2 regions of the Variovorax sp. LARHSF232 genome follow, and region 2 is predicted to be linked to the other one. Evidence: predicted binding sites of a transcription regulator. Region 2 holds the regulator's gene; the other holds the start of a gene.
What was found. The regulator NrdR, encoded in region 2, represses ribonucleotide reductase genes. The targets are predictions, from matches to a motif close to CACNANATNTNGTG.
Positions count from the first base shown of each region.

Region 1: ACIPRI_RS03195 (ribonucleoside-diphosphate reductase subunit alpha) is a predicted target of NrdR. The motif match lies at 2,015-2,028, and genes of this name have one in related genera.

Region 1 covers NZ_JBIXJS010000001.1:653,967-657,370, forward strand. Annotated here, with positions in the region: gene ACIPRI_RS03185 (sigma-54-dependent transcriptional regulator) at 1-1,175, shown strand, start outside; gene ampD (1,6-anhydro-N-acetylmuramyl-L-alanine amidase AmpD) at 1,168-1,761, shown strand; gene ACIPRI_RS03195 (ribonucleoside-diphosphate reductase subunit alpha) at 2,124-3,404, shown strand, end outside.
Region 2 covers NZ_JBIXJS010000001.1:927,670-931,073, forward strand. Annotated here, with positions in the region: ZMP/ZTP riboswitch at 1-129, shown strand, start outside; gene glyA (serine hydroxymethyltransferase) at 175-1,419, shown strand; gene nrdR (transcriptional regulator NrdR) at 1,436-1,879, shown strand; gene ACIPRI_RS04365 (GspH/FimT family protein) at 2,090-2,641, shown strand; gene pilV (type IV pilus modification protein PilV) at 2,638-3,159, shown strand; gene ACIPRI_RS04375 (hypothetical protein) at 3,197-3,404, shown strand, end outside.

The DNA of each region.
Region 1 (3,404 bases), 270 kb from region 2:
TGGTCGCCTCCGCAGTGCGCGATCAGGCGGTGCCGCCGCCGGCCAAGGCGCCGGCACCCGCCTTGCCCGACGCTGTCAGCGACAAGACCGGCGCGCCGCCCAGCACCAGCGATGCGGCACTGGACCGGCTGGTCGGCGACTCGGAAGCCATGCGCCTGGTCAAGTCGCGCATCGCCAAGGTGGCGCGCGGCATGGCGCCGGTGCTGGTGCGCGGCGAGTCGGGCACCGGCAAGGAACTGGTGGCGCGCGCGGTGCACGCCTGCAGCCAGCGCGGCGACGGCCCCTTCATCGCGGTCAACTGCGGCGCCATTCCCGAGAACCTGCTGGAGGCCGAGTTCTTCGGCGCGCGCAAGGGCTCCTACACCGGCTCGGCCGCCGACCGCGACGGCTACTTCCAGGCGGCACGCGGCGGCACGCTGTTCCTCGACGAAATCGGCGACCTGCCGCTGGCCATGCAGTCCAAGCTCTTGCGCGCCATCCAGGAGCGCAGCGTGCGGCCGATCGGCTCGACGCAGGAAGACGCGGTGGACGTGCGCATCGTCAGCGCCACCCACAAGGACCTGCAGGCCGAGGTGGCGGCGGGTCGCTTTCGGCAAGACCTCTTTTATCGCCTCAACGTGATCGAGATCGCGGTGCCCGCGTTGCGCGAGCGGCGCGGCGACCTGCCCGCCTTGTGCAATGCCCTGCTGACGCGCATTGCCCGCGACAGCGGCATGCCGGTGCCGCAGCTGTCCGCGTCGGTGCTGGCCAGCCTGGCCGCACATCCCATGCGCGGCAACGTGCGGGAGCTGGAGAACCTGCTGCATCGTGCCGTCGCGCTCACCGATGGCGACGAACTGCATCTGGATTTCGAGCCGACCGAGCCGGATGGCCTGGCCATGGAAGCGCGCGCGTCGCTGAATGCCGCACCCGTTGCCGTGGCGCGCCCCGCGCCGCCGGAGTTTGTCGCTGCCATGCCCATGCCGCGCACGGCGCTGCCCTCGGACCTTGAGGCCTACCTGGACAAGCAGGAGCGCGACATCCTCGTGCGCGCCCTGCAGGAAAGCGGCTTCAACCGCACCGCGGCCGCGACCCGTCTGGGCCTGAGCCTGCGGCAGATTCGCTACCGCATCGCGCGCCTGGGCATCACCACCCCGAACGGCGACGACGCGACCGCCAGTGGCGCCGATGAATAGTGCGGATGCTTCCCAGCTCTGGCAGGGCGGGCGCTACCGCTTTGCCCGCTGGCAGGCTTCGCCCAATTTCGGGCCGCGCCCCGCTGGCGCGCAGATCGATCTGATCGTGCTGCATTCCATCAGCCTGCCGCCCGGCCGCTACGGCGGCGACGAGGTGCAGCGCCTGTTCAGCAACACCCTCGATTGGGATGCGCATCCCTACTTCCAGACCATCCGCGGGCTGGAAGTCTCGGCGCATTTCTATGTGCGGCGCGACGGCGCGCTGTGGCAGTTCGTCGACTGCGATGCGCGCGCCTGGCATGCGGGTGCCTCGTGCTGGCGCGGCCGCGACAACTGCAACGACGATTCGATCGGCATCGAGCTCGAGGGCCTGGAAGGCGAGGCCTTCGAAGCCGGGCAGTACGAGACGCTTCAGAGCCTGTTGCCGGCCATCGCGCAGCGCTATCCGATCGCCCACGTGGCCGGGCACGAGCACATCGCGCCGGGCCGCAAGCTGGACCCGGGCCCCGGCTTCGACTGGCATCGTTTGCGCCGCCCCTTGGGCTGGCCGGACCGCGTTTTTCCGCAAGCCGTGCTGGCACGCTGAATTTTCTCAATCGCGCCCGTGGCGCCGATGCACACGCGGCGCCACACTGTCAGTCAAAAGATTCGAAGGGCCATGCCAGCAACCATGCGGCTTTGCGGCCTGAATCGGGCTGCAGGCCGCGAGCTTGCTGGCTTCGCGCTGCTTGAGCCAGAGTTGGCGCGTGCCCGCGCCGATGGGCTGCAGGAAGGCTGCTGCAGTGCAGCGTCAAGAAAGGTGAAAAACACCACCTGTAGTAGATTGTGGCCCCCTCAGACCCCATATATAGTGTGCGAACCGCAGGCCGCTGACGATGTCGCCAGCCCCCTGCGAAGCCGGTGCCGCGGCATCGCCCCTACAACAAAAGTCGCTCATAAGGACCCCGAATGCAAACTGTCCAGAACCCTTCGTCCGCCGTGCCCCGCCAAGTGCCGACCTCGGCCCCGGCCCGTGATGTGGCCGGCTCGCCCACCAGCGCCGCCCTCGCCAACTACCAGATCATTCGACGCAACGGGGCCGTGGTGCCCTTCGAGCCGAACAAGATCGCCATCGCGATGATGAAGGCGTTCCTGGCAGTTCACGGCACCCAGGGCGCGGCCTCGGCCAGCGTGCGCGAGACGGTCGACGGCCTGACCCAGGCCGTGGTGCGCGCGCTGATGCGCTCGCGCCCCAGCGGCGGCACCTTCCACATCGAAGACGTGCAAGACCAGGTCGAGCTGGGCCTGATGCGCGGCGGCCATCACGAGATTGCCCGCGCCTACGTGCTCTACCGCGAGCGCCGCAGCCAGGAGCGCGTGCGCCAGGGCGAGCCGCAAGAAGCGCCGGCCCTGCCGACCCTGCACGTGCTGGATCGCGGCGAGCGCGTGGCGCTCGACCTGGGCGAGCTCAAGGGCCTGATCGAATCGGCCTGCACGGACCTGGGCGAATCCATCAGCGCCGAGCCGATCGTCGCCGAGACGATGCGCAACCTGTACGACGGCGTGCCGCTGGACGAGGTCTACAAGGCCTCGATCCTGGCCGCCCGCACGCTGATCGAGAAGGATCCCGACTACACCTTCGCCACCGCCCGCCTGCTGCTGCACACGATCTTCAAGGAGATCGTCGGCCGCGAAGTCATGCCCGCCGAGCGCGCCCAGACCTACGCCGACTACTTCCCGCAGTTCATCAAGAAGGGCGTGGAGAACGAGCTGCTCGACGAAAAGCTGCTGCAGTACGACTTGGTCAAGCTGGGCGGCGCCCTGAAGGCCGAACGCGACCTGAAGTTCGACTATCTGGGCCTGCAGACCCTGTACGACCGCTACTTCCTGCATGTGCGCAAGGCTCGCATCGAACTGCCGCAGGCCTTCTTCATGCGCGTGGCCATGGGCCTGGCGCTGAACGAAATCGACCGCGAAGCGCGCGCCATCGAGTTCTACGAGGTGCTGTCGTCCTTCGACTTCATGTCGTCGACGCCCACCCTGTTCAACAGCGGCACCCTGCGCTCGCAGCTGTCCTCCTGCTACCTGACGACCGTGCCGGACGACCTGGACGGCATCTACGAGTCGATCAAGGAAAACGCCTTGCTGTCGAAGTTTGCCGGCGGCCTGGGCAACGACTGGACCCGCGTGCGGGCGCTGGGCAGCCACATCAAGGGCACCAACGGCGAATCGCAAGGCGTCGTCCCCTTC
Region 2 (3,404 bases):
TGGCGATAGGCGCCGCGCTCCGCGAAACTCGCCGGAACGCTTGCGCTGACGTGGGGCACACCACTGGGAAGCGTACCGCCCGTTCGATTGAAAAAGACGGGCGATCAGCCGTTCGCCTGGGCAGCCCTTGTTTGCAAGTGAAGACAGGGACCATCGCCTTTCAATAGGACTGCCATGTACCAACGCAACATCCTGGTCAACGAGACCGATCCTGAAGTCTGGGCCGCCATCCAGGCCGAGCACGCTCGCCAGGAACACCACATCGAGCTGATCGCCAGCGAGAACTACGCCTCGCCCGCCGTGATGGCCGCCCAGGGCAGCCAGCTCACCAACAAGTACGCCGAAGGCTATCCGGGCAAGCGCTACTACGGCGGCTGCGAGCACGTCGACGTGGTCGAGCAGCTGGCCATCGACCGCATCAAGACCCTCTTCGGCGCCGATGCCGCCAACGTGCAGCCGCATTGCGGCGCCTCCGCCAACGAGGCGGTGATGCTGGCCTTCCTGAAGCCGGGCGACACCATCATGGGCATGAGCCTGGCCGAAGGCGGCCACCTGACGCACGGCATGCCGCTGAACATGAGCGGCAAGTGGTTCAACGTGGTGAGCTACGGCCTGGACGCGAACGAAGCCATCGACTATGACGCGATGGAGCGCAAGGCGCACGAGCACCGTCCCAAGCTGATCATTGCCGGCGCCTCGGCCTATTCGCTGCGCATCGACTTCGAGCGCTTCGCCAAGGTGGCCAAGGACGTGGGCGCGATCTTCATGGTCGACATCGCCCACTACGCCGGCCTGGTGGCCGCGGGCGTGTACCCCAACCCGGTGCCGCATGCCGACGTGGTGACCTCCACCACCCACAAGAGCCTGCGCGGCCCGCGCGGCGGCATCATCCTGATGAAGGCGCAGCACGAGAAGGCGATCAACAGCGCCATCTTCCCCGGCCTGCAAGGCGGCCCGCTGATGCACGTGATCGCCGCCAAGGCGGTGGCGTTCAAGGAAGCGATGACGCCCGAGTTCAAGGCCTATCAGCAGCAGGTGGTGAAGAACGCCCAGATCGTGGCCGAAACGCTGACCGGCCGCGGCCTGCGCATCGTCAGTGGCCGCACCGAGAGCCACGTGATGCTGGTCGACCTGCGCGCCAAGGGCATCACCGGCAAGGAAGCCGAGGCCGTGCTGGGCGACGCCCACATGACCATCAACAAGAACGCGATCCCGAACGATCCGGAAAAGCCGATGGTCACCAGCGGCGTGCGCATCGGCACCCCCGCCATGACCACCCGCGGCTTCAAGGACGAAGAGGCGCGCATCACCGCCAACCTGGTTGCCGACGTGCTGGACAACCCGCGCGACGCGGCCAACATCGAAGCGGTGCGCGCCAAGGTCAACGCCCTGACCAGCCGCTTCCCGGTCTACAAATAAGCATCGAGAGCGCCGCATGAAGTGTCCTTTTTGCGGCCACGCAGACACGCAGGTCGTCGAGACCCGAATCTCGGAAGACGGCGACTTCGTGCGCAGGCGCCGCCAGTGCGGCGCCTGTGACAAGCGTTTCACCACCTACGAGCGGCCGGAAGTCACCTTTCCGGCGGTCGTGAAGAAGGACGGTCGACGTGCCGATTTCGACGCCGGCAAGGTGCGCGCCTCGATGCAGCTCGCGCTGCGCAAGCGCCCGGTGAGCATCGAGCAGATCGACAACGCGCTCTTGCGCATCGAGCAGAAGCTGCTGTCCAGCGGCTTGCGGGAGATCGAATCCACCAAGCTGGGCGAACTGGTGATGCGCGAGCTCAAGCGCCTGGACAAGGTGGCTTATGTGCGCTTTGCCTCGGTGTATCGCAGCTTCGAGGACGTCGACGAGTTCCGGCAGTTGTTGCGCGACATCTGAGAAGCTGTGAACGAATCGGCCATGCACGCTCAGACAGCCTGCTCGCGCACGTCCAATTCATTCGCAGCTTCTGACATTCCTTCTTGAAGGTTTCATTTCGCACCTGATCCCCGCTTGTCGGCAATTCGTCACCGACTGGCCGGCGGGCACATGACTGCGCCGCCTTGCTAGGACTAGCATGAAGTCCAAAGGCAGGGAGGAGACAGCAGCATGCAAGGGCTTGCACATGCGCCGCGCCACGCGCGCGGCTTGGTGCTTCTGGAGGCATTGGTGGCCGTCGGCGTGCTTGCCGTGCTCGCGGCCCTGGCCGCCCCCAGCTTTGCCGCCATCTCCGAACGCCTGAAGGTCCGCACGGCCGTCCAGGCGCTGACGTCCAGCCTCTATGCGGCCAGGGCGGAGGCCTTCAAGCGCGGCGGCCACGTCACCCTGGCGCGCAACGGCAGCCGACCCGACTGCGATGCCGGCTCAGACGGCGCGCAATGGCGCTGCGGCTGGGAGATCTTCACCGACCAGGACGAAGACGGCGCGCGCGACGCGGCTGACGAACTGCTGCAGGTGGGCCAACCACCGCCGGGAATCGAGGTGTTCCAGACAGCCCGGCGCGCCGCCTTCAAGCTCAATGCCTGGGGCCAGTTCAACGGCCTGGGCGCATTGGGCTTCGTGCTGCGTTCGCGCGCCGATGCCGACGCGGTGAGCGTGATCTGCGTGTCGTCCGGGGGCCGGCTGCAAAGCTGGTCCGGCGTGGACCGATGCCCGGGATGAAGCCTTCGAACGCACGCCGGCAAGCAGGCCTGGCCCTGCTCGAGTCGCTGATCGCGCTGGCGATTTTGGCCAGCGCCTTGCTGGGCATGCTCTTCGTGCAGCTGCGCACGCAGGCCGACACCGAGAGCGCCCTGCGCCGCGCCCAGGCGCTGCGGCTGATCGACGACCTGGCCGAGCGCATCCAATCCAACCCTGGCGCCGTTGCCGAGCTGGGCGGCTATCGCATCGATTGGGGCGCGGCGCCGACAACGGCCATCGACTGCGAGGCGCAATGGTGCAGCCCCTCCCAACTCGCCCAGTGGGATCTGGCGCACTGGAAGGCAGGCGTGGCCCGCGCCCTCCCCTTGGGCGATGCGGCGGTCTTCGACATGCCAAGCGTCGCGCCCGATACACAACGGCGGATGCTGGGCGTCGCGGTGGGCTGGCACGCCAGGGGCGGCGATGCCGTCGCGCTGTCGGTGCCTGGCACTTCCTGCCCGGCCGGACTGCTTTGCCACTTTGGCCATGTGCAGCCCTGAGCCTCGCCGCCGCCGAGCAAGGTCGCAGTCCGGCGCCATGCTGGTCGAACTGATGATCGGGCTGGCCATCGCCGCCATCGCCATCGCGGCGGCGATCGCTTCGTTGCTGATGGTGCGCGACGCCGCTGGCGCGATCAGCGAGATGAGCCGGTTGCAGCAACAGGCCGCGCATGCGCTTCGCGTGCTTGGGCTGCAGGCCCGGCCGGCGGGGTCGCTCGCGTTGCAGGCCGACGAAGGCGCCTTCC